Regions from separate parts of the Amylolactobacillus amylotrophicus DSM 20534 genome, predicted to be linked through region 2. Evidence: predicted binding sites of a transcription regulator. Region 2 holds the regulator's gene; each other region holds the start of a gene.
What was found. The regulator HrcA, encoded in region 2, represses chaperone genes, less so after heat shock. The targets are predictions, from matches to a motif close to TTAGCACTCNNNNNNNNNGAGTGCTAA.

Region 1: the regulator HrcA is predicted to act here: its motif matches at 3,817-3,843, upstream of groES (co-chaperone GroES).
Region 3: the regulator HrcA is predicted to act here: its motif matches at 4,973-4,999, upstream of clpP (ATP-dependent Clp endopeptidase proteolytic subunit ClpP).

What each region holds. Positions count from the first base shown of each region.
Region 1 covers NZ_AZCV01000005.1:40,258-48,086, forward strand. Annotated here, with positions in the region: gene FC62_RS05850 (APC family permease) at 1-1,637, opposite strand, end outside; gene groL (chaperonin GroEL) at 1,793-3,415, opposite strand; gene groES (co-chaperone GroES) at 3,508-3,792, opposite strand; gene FC62_RS05865 (redox-sensing transcriptional repressor Rex) at 3,956-4,588, opposite strand; gene FC62_RS05870 (ABC-F family ATP-binding cassette domain-containing protein) at 4,758-6,683, shown strand; gene tsaD (tRNA (adenosine(37)-N6)-threonylcarbamoyltransferase complex transferase subunit TsaD) at 6,746-7,783, opposite strand; gene rimI (ribosomal protein S18-alanine N-acetyltransferase) at 7,780-7,829, opposite strand, start outside.
Region 2 covers NZ_AZCV01000001.1:118,661-126,489, reverse strand. Annotated here, with positions in the region: gene dnaJ (molecular chaperone DnaJ) at 1-820, opposite strand, end outside; gene dnaK (molecular chaperone DnaK) at 875-2,716, opposite strand; gene grpE (nucleotide exchange factor GrpE) at 2,790-3,425, opposite strand; gene hrcA (heat-inducible transcriptional repressor HrcA) at 3,441-4,502, opposite strand; gene ribF (riboflavin biosynthesis protein RibF) at 4,593-5,528, opposite strand; gene truB (tRNA pseudouridine(55) synthase TruB) at 5,554-6,462, opposite strand; gene rbfA (30S ribosome-binding factor RbfA) at 6,499-6,846, opposite strand; gene infB (translation initiation factor IF-2) at 6,859-7,829, opposite strand, start outside.
Region 3 covers NZ_AZCV01000001.1:460,081-467,909, reverse strand. Annotated here, with positions in the region: gene uvrA (excinuclease ABC subunit UvrA) at 1-225, shown strand, start outside; gene FC62_RS02360 (HdeD family acid-resistance protein) at 277-813, shown strand; gene rapZ (RNase adapter RapZ) at 931-1,812, shown strand; gene FC62_RS02350 (gluconeogenesis factor YvcK family protein) at 1,812-2,846, shown strand; gene whiA (DNA-binding protein WhiA) at 2,846-3,793, shown strand; gene FC62_RS02340 (MarR family winged helix-turn-helix transcriptional regulator) at 3,808-4,281, shown strand; gene clpP (ATP-dependent Clp endopeptidase proteolytic subunit ClpP) at 4,362-4,949, opposite strand; gene FC62_RS02330 (Fur family transcriptional regulator) at 5,051-5,521, opposite strand; gene FC62_RS02325 (ABC transporter ATP-binding protein) at 5,681-6,322, shown strand; gene FC62_RS02320 (ABC transporter permease) at 6,315-7,076, shown strand; tRNA gene FC62_RS02315 (tRNA-Thr) at 7,151-7,223, shown strand.

The DNA of each region.
Region 1 (7,829 bases), on a different contig from region 2:
ACCGGCTTCACAATAGAGCGGTAAGATGAGTGGATATCGACGAAGCGAATATTCGGGTAATCTTTCGTGAACTCTGATTGAATTTCCTTCTCTTTATCGGGATTCTCGTCCATCGAGACATGCATTGCAATGACGTAGTCACCGATTGACTCTGCATAACTGAGGGCGTTCTTAGTAACCTGAGTGACGCTTGAAACAAGCACAATCACCGTTGAACCGTCAAATTGGTGGTAGGTTGCCTCATTATCCATGAGTCGCAGTTGTTCCGCCACATTTTTGTAATGCTGGTTAATCTTATGGAAGAGGTAGACGAGTGCAGGCATGATAACGAAAAACGGCCAGATTTCGGCTAAGCGATAGGTAAATAGAATTACCAGAATCGCGAAAGAAATCAGCGCACCGACCAGATTGGCAGTTGCACTCCAGACCCAATTCTTTGGCCGCTCGTGCCACCACTTTAATATCATCCCAGTCTGCGATAACGTGAACGGAATGAACACGCCAGCAGCATAGAGCGGAATCAGCCGGGAAACATCGCCACCAAACATGACGATGAGAATACCGGATCCGATCGCCAGTGTAAGAATGCCGTTTGAGTAGCCCAGTCGGTCCCCACGATCCATGTAGTTATGCGGCATGAATTTATCTTTAGCCAAGTTAAAAGCGAGAACGGGAAAGGCGGAGAATCCTGTGTTGGCAGCAACCGTGAGGATGAACGCCGTCGCAAATTGAACCAGGTAGTAGAAGATGTTCTGGCCTCCAAATGTCTTATCGGCAATTTGTGAGAGAACCGTGACCTTCTCCATTGGCACAATGCCGTACCAATAGTTTAGAAAAGAGATACCGGCAAAGAACACGCCCAGAATTGCGGCCATGATGGTCAAAGTCGCCGCAGCGTTTTTTGCACGGGGCTTCTTGAAGAATGGGACGGCGTTGCTAATGGCCTCGACACCGGTTAAGGAGCTTGAGCCACTAGAGAATGCTTTGAAAATCAGTGCGGCAGTCACACCAGGCACGACAGCGCCAATGGGCGCTGCCGCTGTAAATGGAATCTGTCCGGTCAGGATTTTAAATAATCCTGTCCCAATCATGATCAGAATCATGACGATAAAGAAATAGACTGGAATCATCAGGAAGTTCGCAGACTCGCTCATGCCCCGCAAATTGAGAATAGTCAGGATGGTAATAATGACCAAGGAGATGACTACTTGGTGACCATAAAGAGCCGGGATAGCCGCCACAATTGCATTTGAGCCAGCCGACACACTAACTGCAACGGTCAGCATGTAATCAATGAGTAATGAGCCTCCAGCCACGAGTCCTGCACCTTTACCCAGATTATCGCTTGAGACCTTATAGGCCCCACCGCCACCGGGATAAGCATGAATAACCTGTCTGTAAGATAAAGTCAGCGAAAGCAACAAGACAAGCACGAAGGCCGCGATTGGAATAGAGTACCACATTGCTGCAGCCGACAGCGTCACTAGCACAAGAGCAATCTCCTCCGTACCATAGGCCACACTTGATAAAGCGTCTGAACTCAGCATAGCTAATGCTTTGAAGCGAGTGAGTTTCTGTCCACCCTCTTCGTCTGACTTCAACGGTTTACCCAATAGCAATTGTTTGAACTGTCCCATTAATATTTCCTCCAGAAATGAAACATGCATTCTTAGAATAATTAATCAATAAACCACGCAATATTACTCCATCTACATTAAAAAAGCTAGTCTATTTTGTCAGTATTTTAGAAATAAAAAAAAGAAGTAGCAGTGCTACTTCTTAATTATATCTGTTACATCATGCCCATTCCAGGGTTCATACCAGCTTGGGGATCTGCTGGATGTTCTTCAGGAATTTCCGCAACAACAGCTTCAGTGGTCAACAATAATGCTGAAACTGATGCGGCATTTTGCAATGCTGAACGAGTAACCTTGGTTGGGTCAATAATTCCTGCCTCAACCATGTTCTCCCACTTATCTGTGGCAGCGTTGAAACCAAACTCATTCTTCTCGCTCTTCATGCGTTCTACAATAACTGAACCTTCAAGTCCGGCATTCTCAGAAATTTGTCTTACAGGTGCTTCAAGCGCGCGTTTAACGATGTTAATTCCCGTTTGCTCGTCGCCCTCAGCAGTGAGGTCATCAACTGCCTTAATGACGTTAATCAGAGCAACACCACCACCTGCAACGTAGCCTTCTTCAACCGCAGCTCTAGTTGCATTCAAAGCATCTTCAATTCTGTATTTTCTTTCCTTTAATTCCGTTTCTGTAGCAGCACCAACCTTGATAACGGCTACACCACCAGACAGTTTAGCAAGCCGCTCTTGTAGCTTCTCACGGTCAAAGTCTGAAGTCGTGCCTTCAATTTGGTTCTTGATTGTCTCAACACGCTCTGCAATTGCTTCTTTCGTACCAGAACCTTCAACAATCGTTGTGTTGTCCTTAGTAACCGTAACTTTACCAGCCTGGCCGAGTTGCTCAAGCTTAGTATCCTTTAATTCCAGGCCGAAATCATCGGTAATTACCGTACCACCTGTTAATGTAGCGATATCTTGTAGTTGTTCCTTGCGCCGATCGCCAAAGCCCGGTGCCTTAACGGCAACGACATTGAAAGTACCCCGAATCTTGTTTAACACAAGTGTTGGTAGTGCTTCACCCTCAACATCATCAGCAATAATCAACAGTGCCTTACCTTGTTGCACTATTTCTTGCAACATTGGCAAAATGTCTTGAATATTCGTAATCTTTTTGTCGGTGATTAAGATGTAAGGGTTGTCTAAGTCTGCTTCCATCTTGTCATTATCCGTTACCATGTATTGTGAAAGATAACCACGGTCGAATTGCATACCTTCAACCACGTTTAATTCAGTGTCGATTCCCTTTGACTCTTCGATGGTAATAACACCGTCGTTACCAACCTTTTCCATTGCATCCGCAATGAGTTGACCGACTTCTTCACTTGCACTTGAGACAGAAGCAACTTGAGCAATCTGGTCCTTGTTAGCAACTTCGTGGCTAATATTGTGCAATTCAGCGACAGCGGCCTTAGTAGCCTGCTCAATTCCCCGACGGATACCCACAGGATTTGCACCGGCACTGACGTTCTTCATTCCCTCACGAACGATTGCTTGTGCCAAAACCGTCGCGGTGGTCGTACCGTCACCAGCGATGTCATTCGTCTTCGATGCAACTTCAGCAACGAGTTTTGCACCCATGTTCTCGAAATGATCTTCTAGTTCAATCGACTTGGCGATTGTCACACCATCGTTTGTGATGTCGGGTGAACCATATGATTTCTCGAGCACTACGTTTCTACCTTTTGGTCCAAGCGTTGTCTTAACAGTATCTGCCAGCTTATCAACACCACGCAGCATTGCTGCACGAGCATCTTCAGCGAATTTAATATCTTTTGCCATTTGAATCTCCGTCCTTCTTATTATTAGTTCTAAAATTAATTAAGTTAAATATTAATGTGCATGAACATCAGTGATAGTGAGTTTCATACTCACTACTCAACAATAGCGATAATATCTTTTTCGTGTAAAACAAGGTAATCCTCATTATCAAATTTAACCTGACTACCAGAATACTTGTCGTAGTACACGGTGTCGCCAACTTTAACAGTTAATGGTAACTTAGTGCCGTTCTCTGTCACTGATCCATCGCCCACAGCGATAACTTCACCAACTTGAGGCTTCTCTTTCGCATTTGATGCTAGTAGGATTCCTCCAACTGACTCTTCCTTCTCTTCCTGTACTTTGATAATCACGCGATCTGCAATTGGTTTTAACACGTTGATATCCCTCCTATTTCTTTTTTAGCACTCTTAATTAATAAGTGCTAACTACAAAAATTATCTTAACTTTTCCGTCAACCAAATGCAAGTTTTTTGACATTATGAAATTTAAAAAAGTCGCGAAAAGTTTCGCGACTTTAATCTATGATTGAATGATTGACTACTGGTTGTCTTGCTCCAGGAAGTAAATCAACGTCTGTAGTTCAGTTGCCAAGTCAACGTTTTGGACACGCACATTGCTTGGGGTCGAAATTCTAATTGGTGTGAAGTTCATGATGCCTTTAATTCCCGCCTCGATCAACTCATCAGCGGTGGACTGTGCCTGATCTTTTGGGACAGCAAGAATAGCAATTTCAATCTGTTGTTCACTTAACTGCTTCTTCAGATCCTCGGTATGATAGACTGGCACACCGTTCATTATTTTACCAGTTATCTCTGCATTCACATCGAAGGCGGCAGAGATCCGAATGTTATTGGTCCGCTTGAAATTATAATTGAGCAGGGCGTGCCCCATGTTACCCACACCGACCAGCGCAACATTCGTCAGCGTATCCTGATTCAAAATCTTTTTGAAAAAATCAAGGAGTCTCTTGACATCATAGCCATAGCCACGCTTGCCGAGCGCACCAAAATATGAGAAATCTCTCCTGATTGAAGCACTATCAACTTGGACGGCCTCAGATAATTCAGTCGAGGAGACCTTCTCTTTTCCCTCATCGTTCAAGAAGACCAGATACCGATAATATAACGGTAATCTTTTTGCAGTTGCCCTAGGGATTTTAACGTCTTCCATACTACACCTCATTTGTGAACTTTTTCATTAACAATTCTATAATACCTAATTAAGTAGTAAAAGTTCAAGTATTTTTTTCACAAAAGCCAAAAATTTAGTATAATAATTCATTGACTGACTTCAACAACATAATTCACGAACTATGATAGAATGTTCTCTAGGTGATTAAATGATTATTATGCAAGCAAATAACGTCGAACGCAGCTTCGGCGCTACAACATTATTCAAGAATATTAGCTTTGAGATTGACGGGAAAAGTAGGATTGGCCTAGTAGGTCCAAACGGCGTTGGTAAATCAACTTTGATTAAGATTCTCACCGGGCAAGAGGCCCCTACAAGCGGCAATATTGTTAAAAGTAAAAATATCACTTTTGGCTATATTGCACAAGAGAATAACCTCAATCCAGACCAAACCGTTTACGGGGAGATGGCCGAAGTTTTCGCGCCGTTAATCGAGCTGGGGCATGAATTAACCCGGCTTCAACAAGAGCTTGCTACCACAAGCACACCCAATTCGGAAATGCTAGAACAATACGACCAATTACAATTCAATTTCGAGCAACAAGGTGGCTTTACATACCAGGCAGAGATCAAGAGTGTTCTAAATGGCTTCAAATTTGACGAAACAACCTATGACAAGAAAATTAGCGTGCTCTCAGGCGGTGAGAAGACGCGGTTGTCATTTGTGAAGCTCCTACTCAAAAGTCCTGATTTGCTAATCCTAGATGAGCCCACCAACCATTTGGACCTCGACACCCTGGACTGGTTGGAAAGTTTTCTGAAAACGTATAAAGGCGCAATCCTCGCCGTCAGCCATGACCAATACTTCCTGGATGCGGTCGCGACCGATATCCTAGAGTTGCGACACGGTCAACTGAATAAGTTCAAGGGAAACTATACTGCCTATACCAAATTGCGGACGTCATTAGACGATCAACAACAAGAGGCATACGAGCGCCAACAGGCAGAAATCAAGAAACAAGAGGATTTTATTCAGAAGAATATTGTGCGCGCATCGACGACGAAACGGGCACAAAGTCGCCAGAAACAACTGGATAAATTGGAACGAATCGAGCCACCAAAACGCGATCAAAAGGTCCGCATTAACTTCAAAATTGAGCAGCAGACTGGTAAAGAGGTGCTGATTTTCTCTGACGTCTCTGTTGGTTATCCGAACAAAACCATGATTGAGGATGTAAATCTGCAGGTCCGCCAGCAGGATCGCCTCGCAATTATCGGGCCGAACGGAATCGGAAAGTCAACCCTTTTGAAGACAATCGTCAAGGAGCTACCGCTACTGAAGGGAAATATCAAGTACGGTGCCAACCTTAAGATTGGCTACTACGACCAAGAAATCAACCACCTTAACCCAAAGGAGACCGTGCTTGATACAATTTGGAATCGCCACAAGACGATGCCTGAGCGAGAAGTTCGTAGCATCCTAGCTAGTTTCCTATTTGGTCCTGATGACCTCGAGAAGACAGTTGCCCAACTTTCAGGCGGCCAAAGAGCGCGACTCTCGTTAACTGTCCTCTCACTCGAATTCAACAACGTTTTGATTATGGATGAGCCCACCAACCACTTGGACATTGAGGCTAAGGAGGTGCTCGAGAAAGCACTCGAACACTATGAAGGGACAATCGTCTTCGTCTCACATGACCGTTACTTCATTAACCAACTTGCACAGAAAATTTACTCAGTCAACGAAAGACATGGTACTATCTACGATGGCAACTACTCATTCTACCTAGAGAAGAGAAATCAACTTGAGCCAAGTAACAGTAGCGAACAGGATAATGCAACTACTGCTAACGCCAACCAAAGTAAGGTTGATTACCAGCTGCAAAAGAAGAATCAGGCTGAAAAGAGACGTCTGGAGCGGGAAGTGGACCAATTAGAACACCAAATCAGCGAGATTGAGAACAAGATTACGGAGCTACAACTAGAGATGGCACAACCAGAAGTAGCGACTGACTTTGGCAAGTTAGATCCACTCCAAAGGAAGGTTCAAGAACTTGAGCAAGAAAATGAAGCAATATCAGCTAGGTGGGAACAGGCGCTAACGAAACTCGAAACATTTGCTGCCATAAAGTAAAAAATCACAGAAAAATGAGTAACTATTTCAATCGTAAATAGCTACTCCTTTTTATTACTATTCTAATCAAGCATTGATTCTGCATAAGGCAGTTCAAGTGACGGATCAGCGTTCAGCGTTAAATCAGCGAAATCTTGAGCCTTAAACTGGTGATATGCTGCTGCACCAATCATTGCCGCGTTATCACCACAAAGGCGCAGTGGGGGAATAATCACTTTTGGCTGTTGGGGCAACTTACTAATTTTCGTTGCCAGTCTTTCACGTAGTCCCTGGTTCGCCGCTACTCCACCGGCTAAGATAAATGTTTCAGGCTTGTACTCTGCGATTGCACGCAATGTTTTGTGGACCAAAACGTCGATTACACTTGCTTGAAAACTAGCTGCCAGATCATTCTGATCGAGTGTTTCACCTAACTGGTCTGCATGATGGACGGTATTTATAAAAGCGCTCTTTAAGCCACTGAAGGAGAAATCATAATCGTCATCCTCCATCATTGCCCGTGGAAAATGGAATGTGTCGGAGCCCTGATGAGCCATCTCATCAATTGTTTTACCTGCAGGATACTTAATCCCAAGCACGCGACCTATCTTGTCGTACGCCTCTCCTGCCGCGTCATCTCTAGTATCACCGATGATTTCGTAACTATTCTCATCGGTTAGATAGACCAATTCGGTATGACCGCCAGAGACTACCAGAGCCAATGCCGGGTAAACCACTTCATTGTCCAGATTAGCTGCGTTGATATGACCAGCAATATGGTCGACACCAATTAGTGGCTTTTGCTCGACCAACGCCACCGACTTGGCGGCCGCAACTCCGACTAGAAGTGCGCCTACGAGTCCCGGACCCTTGGTCACAGCTACTGCATCGAGATCGTCGTAGTCCACTTGTGCCTCGGCCATGGCCTCAGTCATCACCTGGTTGATTACCTCGATGTGGTGGCGGCTCGCAATTTCTGGCACGACGCCACCGAAACGCCGGTGGCTTTTTATTTGCGTGGCAATCACATTCGAGAGAATCTCATGCCCATTCTTGACGACAGACACGCTCGTCTCGTCACAACTAGTCTCAAATGCCAAAATTAGATTATCTTTCGTCACTTAAATCCGTCTCCTTTCAAGTCTAACACCATGTTTAAACCGTCGA
Region 2 (7,829 bases):
AGATTGTGTTGCCGTTCCGTTCGAATTCCTTACTTGGTTTCACGCGGAAGACGATGTAGAGGTCACCGTATGGACCACCGTTTTGTCCAGCCTCACCCTGGCCACTCAAACGAATTTGCTGACCATTGTCGATTCCGGCTGGCACCTTAACTTCAATCGTGTGCTTCTCATCTGTGACGCCACGGCCTGCACAGGTATGGCAAGGTGTTGGTATAAGCACGCCACGACCATTACATTGGTCACAAGTAACTTGTTGTCTGATTACACCAAGCATTGACTGACGCTCCACTGTCATGTAGCCCGATCCTTGACACTTAGGACACGTCTGCACAGAGGTTCCTGGTTCTGCACCGTTACCACCACAGGTGTGACAAGTTTCAGAACGTGTATAGGTAATATTGGTTTTCTTACCAAAAATCGCCTCTTTAAAAGCAACCGTCATGGTGTAATCGAGGTCCGAACCACGTGTTGGTGCGGTAGGATCAACGCGTTGCCGTGCTTGACCACCACCAAAGAATTGGCTAAAGATATCACCGACATCATCGAAGCCGCCACCAAATCCTTGGCCGCCGAAACCACCCTGGCCATAACTACCATCGACTCCTGCCTGACCATATTGGTCGTAAGCAGCACGTTTCTGGTCGTCACTCAGGACCTCGTAAGCCTCATTGACTTCCTTAAACTTTTCTTCGGCATCAGGTGCCTTATTAATATCTGGGTGGTACTTCTTCGATAGTTTGCGGTACGCTTTTTTAATCTCATCAGCACTCGCATCACGACTAAGACCTAGCACCTCATAATAGTCTCTCTTATCTGCCATTAAAATTCCTCTTTCAAAAAATCAAAGAACAAGACGTCCTTTGATTAATTTGATTTATTTTTTATCTGGGTCTACTTCCTTGAAGTCACCATCGACAGTATTATCGTCCTTTTGACCGCCATCGGTTGAGTCTGCTCCAGGTTGTGCCCCTGATTGCTCACTTTGAGCCTGTTGATAGAGTTTCACAGTTAAGTCTTGCACAATTTTGTTCAAATCGTCTTTCTTAGCCTTCATCTCTTCTAGGTTGTTATCTTCTTGAGCCTTCTTCAAAGCATCTTTAGCATCAGTTGCCTTCTTTATCTCGTCGTCTGATACCTTACCTTTGAGCTCTTCAAGTGTCTTGTCAGTTTGGAAGAGGATTTGCTCGACTTCATTTCTGAGATCAACCTCTTCTTTTTTCTTGTTATCTTCCTCAGCGTGCTCTTCGGCTTCCTTCTTCATCTTTTCGATTTCTTCGTCTGAAAGACCTGATGAACTTTGGATGGTAATCTTTTGTTCCTTCTTAGTACCAAGGTCCTTAGCTGAAACGTTGACGATACCGTTTTTGTCGATGTCGAACTTAACTTCGATTTGTGGTACGCCACGTGGAGCAGCAGGAATATCAGTTAATTGGAAACGACCAAGTGTCTTGTTGTCGGCAGCCATTGGACGTTCACCTTGCAAGACATGAACATCAACAGCTGGTTGATTGTCAGCGGCGGTTGAGAACACCTGGGACTTACTGGTTGGAATAGTCGTGTTCCGGTCGATTAGCTTGGTGAATACACCACCCATCGTCTCGATACCAAGTGATAATGGGGTGACATCAAGCAACACGATATCCTTCACGTCTCCGGAAATTACACCACCCTGAATGGCTGCACCAAGTGCAACGGCTTCATCTGGGTTAATTGAATGGTCTGGATCTTTGCCAGTCCAGTTCTTGACTGCTTCTTGAACAGCGGGAATTCGCGTTGAACCACCGTTTAGGATTACTTTATCAATATCGGAATTTGATAGACCAGCATCCTTCATGGCGTTATCAAGTGCTACTTTAGTCTTTTCAACCAGATCATGGGTTAATTCATCGAATTTAGCACGTGTAAGAGTAGTCTCTAGGTGCAATGGGCCGCTCTCACCTGCAGAGATAAACGGCAAGCTGATCTGAGTGCTAGTAACCCCTGAGAGATCCTTCTTAGCCTTTTCAGCAGCATCCTTCAGTCTTTGTAAGGCCATCTTATCCTTCGAGAGGTCGATACCATGTTCATTCTTGAATTCAGAAACAAGGTAGTCAATTATTTTTTGGTCAAAGTCGTCACCACCAAGATGAGTATCACCATTAGTCGAAAGGACTTGGAAGACACCATCACCGAGCTCTAGGACGGACACATCAAACGTACCACCACCTAAGTCATATACCAGAATCTTCTCGTCGGCATCGTCTTTGTCTAAGCCATATGCTAGCGAAGAAGCAGTTGGTTCGTTGATAATTCTCTTAACGTCTAATCCGGCAATCTTACCAGCATCTTTGGTCGCCTGTCTTTGTGAATCGTTGAAGTAGGCAGGAACGGTGATAACAGCTTCTGTCACGGGTTCGCCCAAGTAATCCTCAGCGAATTTCTTAATGTATTGCAAAATCATTGCGGAGATTTCTTGTGGTGTGTAGTCCTTGCCATCAACACTAACTTTGTATCCCGGTTCACCCATGTGGCTCTTGATTGAGATAACTGTATTTGGGTTCGTGACGGCTTGGCGCTTTGCAACCTCACCAACCTGAATTTCGCCATCCTTGAATGAAACAACAGATGGGGTAGTTCTGTTACCTTCAGGGTTTGTGATAATTTTTGGTTCTGATCCTTCTAAGACAGCAACGGCTGAGTTAGTAGTACCTAAGTCAATACCAATTACTTTTGACATTTAAAAAATACTTCCTTTCGATTCTTTTTTTTTTAATTTGATGAACAAACTTAAGTGAAACTAAGAGATGTGCTTATTGGGCGACCACGACCATGGCCGGACGAATAACCCTGTCCTTAAACTTGTAGCCCTTTTGTAGGATTGAGACTACCTGGTCCGCTTCATGATCGGCGTCCTTTGGGACGGTCTGAACCGCTTGGTGAATACTTGGATCAAACTTGACTGAATCATCTGCGATTTCGGTTACACCCTCTTCTGTGAGTGCGGCCAACAGATTATCGAGCGTCATTTGAACACCCTTCTTAAATTGCTTGCTGGCCTCATCGTCCACTTTGATATCGAGAGCTCGCTCTAAGTTATCAACGGCAGGCAAAACTTTTTTGGCTAAATCACTACCAGCATATTTTAGCATACTAGCAGTCTCCTTTTTCTGCCTGGACTGCATGTTTTGCATCTCGGCCTGGGCGCGTAGTAGCTTGTCATCAAAGTCGGCTAATTCAGTCTTCAATGACTCAATTTCCTTGGTCAAAGAAGCCACTCTATCATCCTGCTCCGTTGACTCCTGCTTCTTAGACTTCTTTTTTGGTTTCTGTTCTAGCTGATCCTCGTTATTAGCGCCCTGCGGCTTTTGCTCAGCTTGTGTCGGCGTTTTTGTTTTGGTTGAATCTAAATCCTTCTCAGATGGAAATTCATCTTTCGTATGCTCCAAAGCGATCCTCCTTAGTTATTGGAAATTTCCATAATAATCTAGTAATTTCTTAGCTAGCTCGTTTCTAAAGTACTCCATCAGACTAATCATCTGTGAATACGGCATGTTTGAGGGCCCTAGTAAAGCGATAATGCCGCTACCGTGATCCCCTACCGAGTAATTAGCGGTCAACAGACTATAATCTTTCAGCAGATCTCCCGGCAATTCATTGCCAAGCTTGACCCGAACCGGAAAATCTAGGCCAACCTGCACATCATCCAGATCATCCATTGTAAGCAAATCGGTCAGATAACTCTCATGATCAAGCATCTGGTACAAAGACTTTAGTTGATCAACATTACTGGCATTGTAATTATTCAACAAATTAATCTGACCATTGACATAGAGTTGTTCAGACGCGGCGTCCTTAAACACATCGGATAGCAGGTCAATAATTTGAGCCGCAGCAGAATTACTACCATCAATTGTCCCAACCAACTCTTCGATGCTCATCTGGTTGATTGCTAAGACACTCTTACCAACCAACTTATCGTTGATAATTCTGACCCCCTTCTCAATCTCATCGCCACTGACACTACGATGAATATTGTATACGCGGCTTCTAACACTACCGTCAGACGTTACCAGAATTGCCATAATTTGATGATTGGGTAACGGCACTATGCGAAAGCCTGTGACGGTTACATTATTTAGCTCAGGACCAGCAGCAAACGCAGTATAGCTAGTCAAGTCCGATAGAATCTTAGCAGCTTCCTCTACAATCTCATTCACTTGGTGAAATGGTCGATCAAGGTTTGACAGAACCTTCTGATAAACCTGATTAGGAATGCTAATGGGTTCTACCAGATAATCCAGGTAGAAACGGTAGCCAGCGCTCGACGGAATTCGTCCCGATGAAGAATGCGTCTTCTCAATCAGGCCGAGCTCCTCTAACGTAGCCATTTCGTTTCTGATGGTTGCGGACGAAACTTTAATCGGCAATTGCTCCATTAAAGTCTTCGATCCAACGGGCTCATGATCATTAGTGAAATTCTTGATGATCATCTTCAAGATAAGCTCCTGTCGCTTTGTTAACATCCAGTCACCTCTTTATTAGCACTTAACTATTCAGAGTGCTAACTATTAGAATATAACAACTATCAAAAAGATTGTCAAATAAAAAAGAGCTTAAATATTGTTAAAGTAAGCTCTTGTTGCTTGTTCATCTTTCTTTAGCTGCTCTTTCAATCCAGCAAGCCCGGCCAACTTCTTCTCCCCGCGGAGAAATTTATACCACGCGACCGTGATTGTCTCGCCATAAATATCTTCATCGAAGTCGAAGATATTCGTTTCGATGAAGATCTGCTGCGTATCGTTGAATGTGATGTTATAGCCGATACTGGTCATTGCTTCGTGCCATTGCCCGTGAACCAACAACTTAGTCGCATAGACGCCGATACCCGGGATTAGCTTATGCTCCGGCAATGCAAGATTTGCGGTCCGAAAACCGATTGTACGCCCACGTTGCTTACCGGTAACCACCTTGCCAGTAATTGAGTAAGGATAACCAAGAAGTTGATTAGCCTCCGTCACATCACCATTTAACAAATCCTGCCGAATTATTGTCGAGCCAATTTTTCGCCCTGCAAAAACCTGCTCCGGTAACTCGACAATATCAAACCGGCCGTGACTAAATTCAGGCAGATGACGCATATTGGCAATATTCTTGTCACCGTAGGTGTAATCAAAGCCAGCCACCACAACGGCGGCATTCAAGCCCAAGATTACCTGATCAACGAAATCCTGTGGCGCCAAATGCGCCAGCTGCTCGTTAAACTTGAAGACCGCCAGATAATCTACGCCCAGTTTGGCCATTACAGCAGCTTTCTCCGGGATGGTGGTGAGGTAGGCGAAGTTGGTCTCATGAGCGTACACCACACGCGGATGCTTATCAAAGGTCATCACCATTAACGGCAGATTCCTTGACTTGGCCTCCTTCAGACCTGCGGCAATTAAACGCTGATGACCAAGGTGAACACCATCAAAAAAGCCGAGAACGAGCACGACTTGCTTGGTTGTGATTAAATTTTTTGCAAACGGAAATTCAACATCAATTACCTTCATTAAATCAGTTCCTTAACACATTTATTTAGTCATTCTGGAGCAACATTAAACCGGGAACATACAGGTCGGTCCTGCCCGCCATTCGCTTGTAGATTGCCTTAATCTTGCCGCCGAAAACGAGTGCAATCTCCTGTTCGTCCGCACTAATATCCTGCAGCTGTAATACCGCGCCATTCTGCACTTTTTGCCACTGTCCTTTTGACAGCTCGACCTTCACTAGATCCGTAAACAAAGCATCAAGTGGGAGTAGAAATTGTGCGGGATTTGCCATATTTTGCTCAACGTCTTCTATTGTAACAGTTTGCGTCAAGTCAAAACCAGCACTTTTTGTCCGCACAAGCTTAGTCATGACCGCAGGTAAGTTGAGTTCTGTCCCGACCTGTTCCACTAAGGTTCTGACGTACGTTCCCTTTGAACAGGTCACACCGAAACTGAAGTCTTCCACATGACTAGTTTCATCAAAAAGTGGCTCGCCGGTCAGAACGAATTCCTCCACATTAACCGTGCGGGCGGGGACTTCAACGGTTTCACCAGCCCGCGCATACTCATATAGCTTTCGACCATTGACCTTCACGGCGGAATATAGCGGTGGCACCTGTTGAACCGCACCCGTGAGACTCTCGAGCGCAGTCGCCAATTGGTCGTATGTTACTGGTCGTTCCACCTGTTGTTTCGCAATGACTCTTCCCGAGAGATCGCCAGTGTCAGTCTGCAGGCCCAATCGGCCTGTACCGTGATACTGCTTCGAACGCTCATGTAAGCGATCAATTAACTTCGTCGCCTGGCCAACCGCAATTGGCAAAACGCCGCTGACCGCTGGATCTAGCGTGCCAGCGTGACCGATTTTTTTAAGATGCAGGATTTTACGTAGCTTATAAACTACGTCTGCGCTCGTCATCCCAACCGGTTTATTAATTAAAATCAGTCCGTTCATCTTATCCACCTCAATAAAAAAAACGCCCAAGGCGTTTTAGTCTTTATTATTTAAGCCTCTGATTAATTCATCTATTCTGGAGCCATACTCGACCGATTGATCGCGTTTGAAAATTAATTCTGGCACTTTGTAAATTGTTAATCTTTGACCTAATTCGTGACGCATCATACCCTTAGCTTTCTCTAGTCCAGCCTCGACTTCCGCAATACTTGCCGGATCGTCGTTTAGCGTACTGTAGAAGATGGTGGCATACGACAGGTCCTTCGTTACCTCAACAGCGGTAATTGTGACGTCAGCCACCCGCGGGTCACGAATTTTTTTACGTAAAATATCCGTAATTTCGCGCAATGTTTCTTGTTCAACTCTACCTACACGATGTTTCATGGCATTCACCTCTTAGTCTACGGGAACTTCTTCCATTACATAAGCTTCGATTTCGTCGTCAACCTTGATATCGTTGTAGTTTTCAATCATGAGTCCACAATCAAAGCCAGAGCGAACTTCCTTCACGTCGTCCTTGAATCTCTTCAATGAACTGAGCTTGCCCTCATAGATGACGATGCCGTCACGAATCAGACGGACACCACTATCTCTTTGAATATAACCGTTTGTGACAAGTGCTCCAGCAATAGTACCCAGTTTCGTCACGTGGAATGTCTCACGGACAATCAAGTTACCAGTAACTTTCTCTTCAAAAGTTGGCTCGAGCATGCCCTTCATGGCTGCTTCGATTTCATCGATTGCCTTATAGATCACGTTATGCAGTCTGATATCAACCTTTTCCTCATCCGCTTGTTGCTTTGCCTGTGGAGTTGGTCGCACGTTGAAACCAATAATAACGGCATTACTTGCGCTTGCCAGGGTAACATCACTCTCGTTGATTGCACCAACTGCAGAGTGGATGATGTTCACTTTGACACCCTCGACGTCAATCTTCTGCAGTGAACCTGAGATTGCCTCGGCACTACCTTGCACGTCAGCCTTAATAATCACATCAACTTGTTTAAGGTCTCCTTGCTTCATTGTATCAAACAAGTTGTCGAGTGTAACGTGATGTACATTATTCCGTTCTTTAATGAGCGCCTTCTTGGCCCGTTCTTCACCAGCTGCCCGAGCAGTCTTCTCATCATCGAAGACCACGAACTTATCGGCAGCTTCCGGTACATTGTTCAGACCAGTAATCTCCACGGGCTCTGATGGCAGCGCCGTTTTGACACGTCGACCACGATCATTCGTCATGACCCGGACACGACCGAATGTGTTACCAACGACGATGGGGTCACCGATATGGAGCGTTCCTTGTTGCACAAGCAGCGAGGTCACAGGACCTTTACCCTTATCTAGTCGGGCTTCGATAACTGTACCAA
Region 3 (7,829 bases), 340 kb from region 2:
GTGCTAATTATTGAACACAACCTGGATGTGATCAAAAACGCTGACTGGCTGATCGATCTGGGGCCAGAAGGTGGTGAGGGTGGTGGCCAGATTCTGGCTACCGGTACACCTGAGGACTTGGCAAAGGTGAAGAAGAGCTATACCGGGCAGTACCTGAAGCCGATTCTCAAACGCGATTACAAACGTACTTTGGCCGAGGAAAAGGCCCAACAAAAGCAGAAGTAGCATGGAACACAGTGTTTAACTGGACCAAATCTTATTTTGGAGGAGAGAATAATGTATACACAACAAAGACAAAGCAGATTTGACTGGGGCCAATTTATCTCTGGCGTGATTTTCCTTTTAGCCGGCTTCTTCATGATGCGCCACCAAGGAGTCGCACTCAGGAGCCTGGTGCTGGTTTTCGGTATCGGCTCAATCATTCAGGGAATTGTCTGGCTGGCAAGTTATTCCTCGTTCAGGGACCTCTTTCGTGAATCGTGGGTCACGCTGATCTCAGGAATAGTAGATTTGGTAGTTGGCCTCCTGTTCCTCTTTTACGGTGACTTCGGAGCACTAACCATCGCCATTCTCTTCTCAATCTGGTTCTTAACGGATTCAGTGATTGGCCTAGTGTTCTCGTTTCACCTGCGCGATATTAGCGCACCACTGTTTCTTCTCTCGTTAGTCCTAAATATTTTTAGTTTAATTGTGGCTCTCTTGATGCTGATGAATCCGGTGGTTTCCGCGATGACACTAGTCTTGTTGGTAGCTATTTACCTGATCATTTACGGTGTGAATAATGTAATTGTTTCATTTGCACACAGGTTATAATTTATTCATAGACTAGTTTAACTGGCTCTGTTGCTTAGACAGAGCCTTTTTGATACAAAAGAGAGCAAAGAAACACACGGCGTGTTATAATGTGTTGAAGGAAATTGAGGTGGTCTGATGACTGAAACAACTAAGAAACTATTAATCGTTACTGGAATGAGTGGTGCGGGCAAGACCGTAGCAATCCAAAGCCTTGAGGATATGGGTTATTTCGTAGTCGACAACCTACCTCCGGCACTACTACCCCACTTTTGGGAGCTAATCATTACGACGAAGGATATCTCGCGAGTGGCCGTTGTGATTGACTTGCGTGTGAAGGGCTTCTACGAGGACCTGCAGGATGAGATTAACTCATTGGAGGATACGAAGAAGGTTCACACGAACATTGTCTTCCTTGATGCGGCAAACGATGAGTTGGTGACGCGTTATAAGGAGACTAGGCGCGCCCATCCGTTGGCACAGAACGGTCGGCTTCTGGATGCAATTAATCAGGAACGTGCCTTAGTTGAACCAATCAAGAAGATGGCACAACTCGTCATTGATACAACCAATATGTCAGCAGCTGAGCTTAAGGCTGACCTAAAAGCGAAGTTTACCGATGAACAGACGACTGTCTTCTCAATTGAGGTGATGTCGTTTGGCTTCAAGTATGGACTACCAATTGATGCCGATATCGTCATGGACGTGCGCTTCCTCCCCAATCCCTACTATTTGCCCGAATTACGGCCATTTACTGGGCTCGACCGCCGGGTGTCGGATTATGTGATGCACCAGCCAGCAACAGAAGACTTTTACCAGAAATTTCTTAGTCTATTAGAGACGACTATCCCAGGTTACATCGAAGAGGGGAAGGCCAATCTGACAATTGCAATTGGCTGTACGGGTGGTCAACACCGCTCTGTTGCGCTTGCTCAGCGGTTGGCACATGACCTGGATCAAGATTATAAGGTTGACGTCACTCACCGAGAAATTTGGCGTTACAAAGGGGGCTCTAAGTAATGGCGGACGGGATCAATAAGATTGTTCGGGTCATCAAAGGCCGGCGACCGAAAGTTGTCGTGATTGGCGGGGGCACGGGCTTACCGGTTATCTTATCTGCACTGAAGGAAAAGAATGCCGAGATTAGCGCCATCGTGACTGTGGCCGATGATGGTGGCTCTTCTGGTGCAATTCGTGATTATATCAATGTGGTCCCACCTGGTGATATTAGAAATGTCCTAGTTGCCCTCTCAGAGCTTACTCAAGTGGAACTGGATGTCTTTCAGTACCGGTTTAACAGTAATGATTCCTTCTTTTCGGGTCATGCAATTGGGAACCTCATCATCGCTGCATTGAACGAAATGCAGGGTAATATTTTCGATGCGGTGCAGGTATTGAGCAAGATGATGCGGATCTATGGCCGGGTTTTCCCTGCTAGTAATGAGCCGCTGACTTTACATGCTGAATTCGCTGACGGGACCACCGCTAGTGGTGAGACGAATATCTCAAGTACCGCTAAGAAAATCAAAAGAGTTTGGGTGACGGATACTGTAGGTGAACAGGAACCAGCAGCTGTCTTGCCTGTATTGGCTGCGATTATGCAGGCCGATGTGGTGGTGCTTGGACCCGGGAGCCTGTTCACTAGTATCTTGCCTAATTTAATGATTCAAAATTTGGGTGATGCGATTCGACAGACGAAGGCCGAGGTCATCTACATCTGCAACATCATGACCCAAAAAGGGGAGACGGAAGGGATGACGGACGCGGAACATGTGCGGCTGATTAACCAACACCTCGGTGGGAACTACGTTGATACGGTCCTGGTTAATTCAGCTCCTGTTGTGATGGAAAACTTCAATGCTGCAGACTATGATGAATATCTGTTGCCGGTCAAAAGAGACTTTGCTGGCTTACGGGAGATGGGTTGTCGGGTAATCACTGATAATTTCATCAATATGCGGGGCAACGGTGTCTACCATAATGGCCCCAAAGTGGCACAAGAGATCTTGAATCTGGCATTTCAATCTGATAATCGGAAGAACGGAGTGAGATAATGGCGTCATATGCTAGTTCTGTGAAGAAGGAACTAACAGTACTCGAGGTTCATCCGGAACATGCAAAAGCAGAGTTATCAGCTTTTTTACGGATGAACGGCATTCTTTCGTTAAGGAATAAGAATTTATCTTTAGATATTGTGACGGAGAATCCGGCAATTGCGCGGAGAATCTTCTCACTAATGAAGATTGCGTATAAAATCGAGCCAGTGCTGTTGGTTTCACAGAAAATGAAATTAAAAAAGAATAACCAATACTTGGTCCGGCTGAAGACTCGTGTTAAGGAGATTCTTCAGGACCTAGACATTGTGGACGAGCACTTCGCAATCAAGACACGGGTACCGGAGAAGATAATGAAGGATGAACAGCGCACAATGAGCTATCTACGAGGGGCTTTTCTCGCAGCTGGTAGTGTCAATAATCCGGAGACTAGTCGCTATCACCTGGAGATTTATTCACTGTATGAGGAACATAATGCCGATATAGTGGCGCTCATGAATAAGTTTAACCTGAACGCGAAGGCTACGAAGCGGCGGAGTGGTTACATTGCCTACCTCAAGGGTGCAGAGAAAATCGCAGATTTTCTCCGTGTGATTGGGGCAATTAACGCAATGCTTGCATTCGAGGATCTGCGCATCATGCGGGATATGCGCAACTCGGTCAATCGGCTGGTAAACTGCGATACGGCTAACCTCAAGAAGACCGCCAATGCGGCTGCCAAACAGGTCGAGGACATTACCATAATTAAACAGGAGATTGGACTGGAACGTCTACCAGAGAAGATTCGCGTGTTGGCGCAGTTCAGGCTGGAGAATCAGGAGCTTACCTTAAAGGAAGTTGCGGAGCAGATTCCTGACGGTCCGATTTCTAAGTCTGGTGTAAATCATCGTTTCAAAAAAATAGAAGAGATGGCGGAACGGATTCGTTCCGGCCAAGATGTGTACTAAAAGAGGATTAATTGATGGAGAGTAACGATAAAGCTATTAGACTTGATCAGCAACTATGTTTCGAGATCTATCAAGCCCATAAGACATTTAATAAGTTTTATAATCAGGCATTGAAGGAATGGGGCTTAACCTACGCTCAATATATCGTAATGCTGTCCCTATACGAGTTTCACACACTCTCTGTTAAGCAATTGGGAGAAAAGGTGGCGCTCGATAGTGGCACACTAACGCCACTCTTGCGGCGACTCGAGAAGGACAATTGGGTGGTCAAGGAACGCTCACTAAAGGATGAAAGACGGCTGGATGTCTCGCCGTCTGAATACGCATTGTCACAGCGGGACGCCATTTCTGAGCGTGTTTCCGGCTGTCTTTCAATGATGCATATTTCAGACAATCAATACGATAAGTACATGAAGGACGTCGCCCAGCTGAAGTCCAATCTCGACCGGGTTAATTCAGAGCTTCGCGAGGATAGTGAGCTGGTTTAATTGAGTTAGTTAATTTAAGATAAAAAAATCACTTTTGACCGCTAGTTAGTTGGTCAAAAGTGATTTTTATTTGGTGATATTTATTTATTTGGTGTACTAGTCAGGATGTCATCAACTAGGCCGTAATCCTTGGCTTCCTGGGCGGTCAAGTAGTGGTCACGCTCAGTATCTCTTTGGATAACCTCTGGATCCTGACCGGTAGTGTCAGCCAGAATCTTGTTTAATTTCTTCCGTGACTTCAGGATTTCCTCAGCGGCAATCTCAATCTCGGTTGCTTGGCCTTGGGCACCGCCAAGTGGTTGGTGAATTAACACCGTTGCATTTGGTAAAGCAAACCGCTTGCCCTTAGTACCGGTGGCCAAGAGGATGCTGGCCATGGAAGCCGCCATACCGATGGCAATGGTCTGCACGTCTGATTTGATTAGGTTCATCGTATCCATGATTGCAAGACCAGAGGTAATCACACCACCTGGTGAGTTAATGTAAAGTGAAATATCCTTCGTGGAATCTTGTGCGTCAAGGAAGAGGAGTTGAGCGATGACTGTGTTAGCCATTTGGTCGTTAATCTCTCCAGAAAGCATGATGATTCTGTCTTTTAATAAGCGTGAGTAAATGTCGTATGCACGTTCACCACGTGAAGTTTGTTCAATAACTGTAGGTACTAACATTTCCTACCTCCAAAAATTTAATTTTAGCACTCTAATTTGTACTGTGCTAATTCTCGCACAATTATTAAAAATGGTCAATGAGAAAGCACCGAAACTATTGATTAGTTGTTGTCGACCATGTGCAGGTGTAGTTTCTTCTGACACGTAGGACAGATACCGTAAATCTCTAGGTGGCTGCCGCTTGTGAGGTAGCCGGTTTCCGCCGCTGCGCTTTTGCGCAATGCCTTCTCATACTGAACGAAATCTGCATTTTCCACGTCCGCAATGCGGCCACAATTGGTGCAGATTACGTGGAAGTGGGGCTTATCGAAGTAATCGTAGTGTGTGCTGCCATCACCGTTTTGAATCTCGATGACGAGGCCCAGCTCAACGAAAGAATTCAGTGCATTGTAGACTGTGGCAGTCCCGATATTGGGGTTGCTCTTGGCCAAATTGTCGCGAATCATTTCAACTGTTGGGTGATTATGGTGACTCATCAGGTAGGCCAAAATATTCTGTCTCTGTGGTGTCGCCTTTAAATCGTGTTCCCGAATGATTGTGGTTGCTTGTTCTAATTGGGATTTAGTAGGCATATGAAACTCCTTCTAATATATAATGATTCAATTCGATAATAAAAGTTATTTACGTGCGAACATACTCTTTAATACTGGAGTTAACTATGCTACACTATGTGTATTATAACACTAAATAATAATGATTCTAAATTATTAGGACTTAGTAGGGGTGATGAAATGATTCGATTTAGCGGGGTAAACTTTGAATCTGACCACAAGCAGATTCTAACGAATATTAACTTTGAAGTGGCAACCGGAGAAACGCTCACGTTAGCTGGGCCTTCTGGTTCTGGGAAAAGCACTATTTTAAAGCTCGCGGCCAAGATTATCTCACCGACTGCAGGCAAGATCGAATTCGACGGCCAAGATATCGCAGAGTTGAGTCCAGCGGGTTATAGACAGGATGTCTCGTACTGTTTCCAACAACCAGTCTTGTTTGGCGCGGTTGCAGAGGATAGCTTCAAGTTTGTCTATGAAATTAGAAATCAGGAATATAGCCAGGAGCATGTGATAGAAACGCTGCAGAGCCTTGACCTGAAGCCGGATATTTTAAAACGCAAGGTCAACGAACTCTCGGGTGGAGAGAAGCAAAGAGTGGCGCTGGCGCGAAACACGCTCTTTTTACCAAAAGTTCTGTTATTGGATGAGGTAACAACGGGGTTAGACTTAACCACGAAAAACCTCATTCTGGGCTGGCTTGATCAGTTGAATCAGGAGCGCGGCGTGACCCTGATTAAGGTGACCCATGAGGAAGATGAGATTAGTGATAGTAAACATATTCTCCGTATTATAGACGGGAGGTTGCAAAACAATGAGTAATTTAACGGTTTCGCCAGCAACGCTGGCTATTACATTTTCTTTAGTTCTATTTGCCATATTCATTAGTTACAAGCAAAAGCTGGGCATCACGAAGGATATTATCTGGGGTATCTCACGGGCGATTGTGCAGCTGACGGTGGTTGGCTACTTATTGAAGTATATTTTCGGCGTGAATAACGTTTGGCTGACCTTTGCCATGGTGGCGATTATTGTACTAAACGCCGCCTGGAACTCCAGCAAACGCAGTAACGGTCTGCCTAACGCGTTTAAAATTTCGGTTCTGGCGATGAGTCTGTCTACGGCTGTCTGTCTCAGCATCTTAATCTTATCGGGTTCGCTTAAGGTTACGCCGTCTCAAATCGTTCCGATCACTGGGATGACGGCCTCAAACGCGATGGTGGCATCTGGTCTGGCCTATCGGTCAATGGATAGCTTGTTCCGTGACCAACACCAACAGGTGATGGAGAAGCTGGCACTCGGCGCAACACCTGCCCAGGCGACGAAATCAATTGTGCGTGAAGCCATCAAGACCGGGATGACACCGACGATTGATTCAAGTAAGACTCTTGGGCTGGTTAGCCTGCCTGGAATGATGAGTGGATTGATCTTCGCCGGTGTTGATCCAGTTAAGGCAATTGGCTATCAAATAATGGTGACTTTCATGTTGCTCGCCACTACTAGTCTCAGCTCAATTACCGTGGTATACCTAGGCTACAAGCAGTTCTACAACCAAGAGGAGCAATTAGTGCGCTAATGTTTTAAATATTTTGCTGAAAAAGGGCTTGGCATTTTCTTTCTTTCATGTATAATATTACTTGTTGAAAAAATGCTGATTTAGCTCAGTTGGTAGAGCAACGCACTAGTAATGCGTAGGTCGGAGGTTCAAGTCCTCTAATCAGCATATCTGGGGTTTCTTAGTTAAACTTCGTGAAATAAAATCACCTACAGGACGGGGATATTACAGCGTTCGTAGGTGATTTTTTCTTCTATGGAATTTCTTTGTAAAACTATGTTTTATGAAAAATTGTGGCTTAATTGTGGAAGTAACAAAATCAGTAAAAACTTGACGTTTCTAAGTCTACCTTCAGCTGTAAGATTTAGGCTACTCCTTAATTTTTCGTAAAGACGCAGGCATAATCAGATATAAACCGAACCAGATGATACAATGTAAGCGTAATAGTTTGGGTTGACCACATAGTGAATCAAGAATTTAATACTACAATTGTTACGGTGACGCACGATTTGGAAGTGGCTAAACGTCATGATAGAGTCATTGAAATCGGCTGAAAGGAGTCGGGTAGAGTGTTCTTTTATGTAATGATTTTTTCGCTGGCGGTTGGAATAGCTTTGATTGCTGTTGGAATCTATCGTAGAAATAAAAGTATTTGGTATAAAATCTCCATTATTGTAGGAATAGCGCTAGTCCTTTATGCTATTTATTTGGGATTTCCAAAATAATAAATTGTGTATGATTAGAGCTCCTCGCCAACCGGCGAGGTATTTTTTT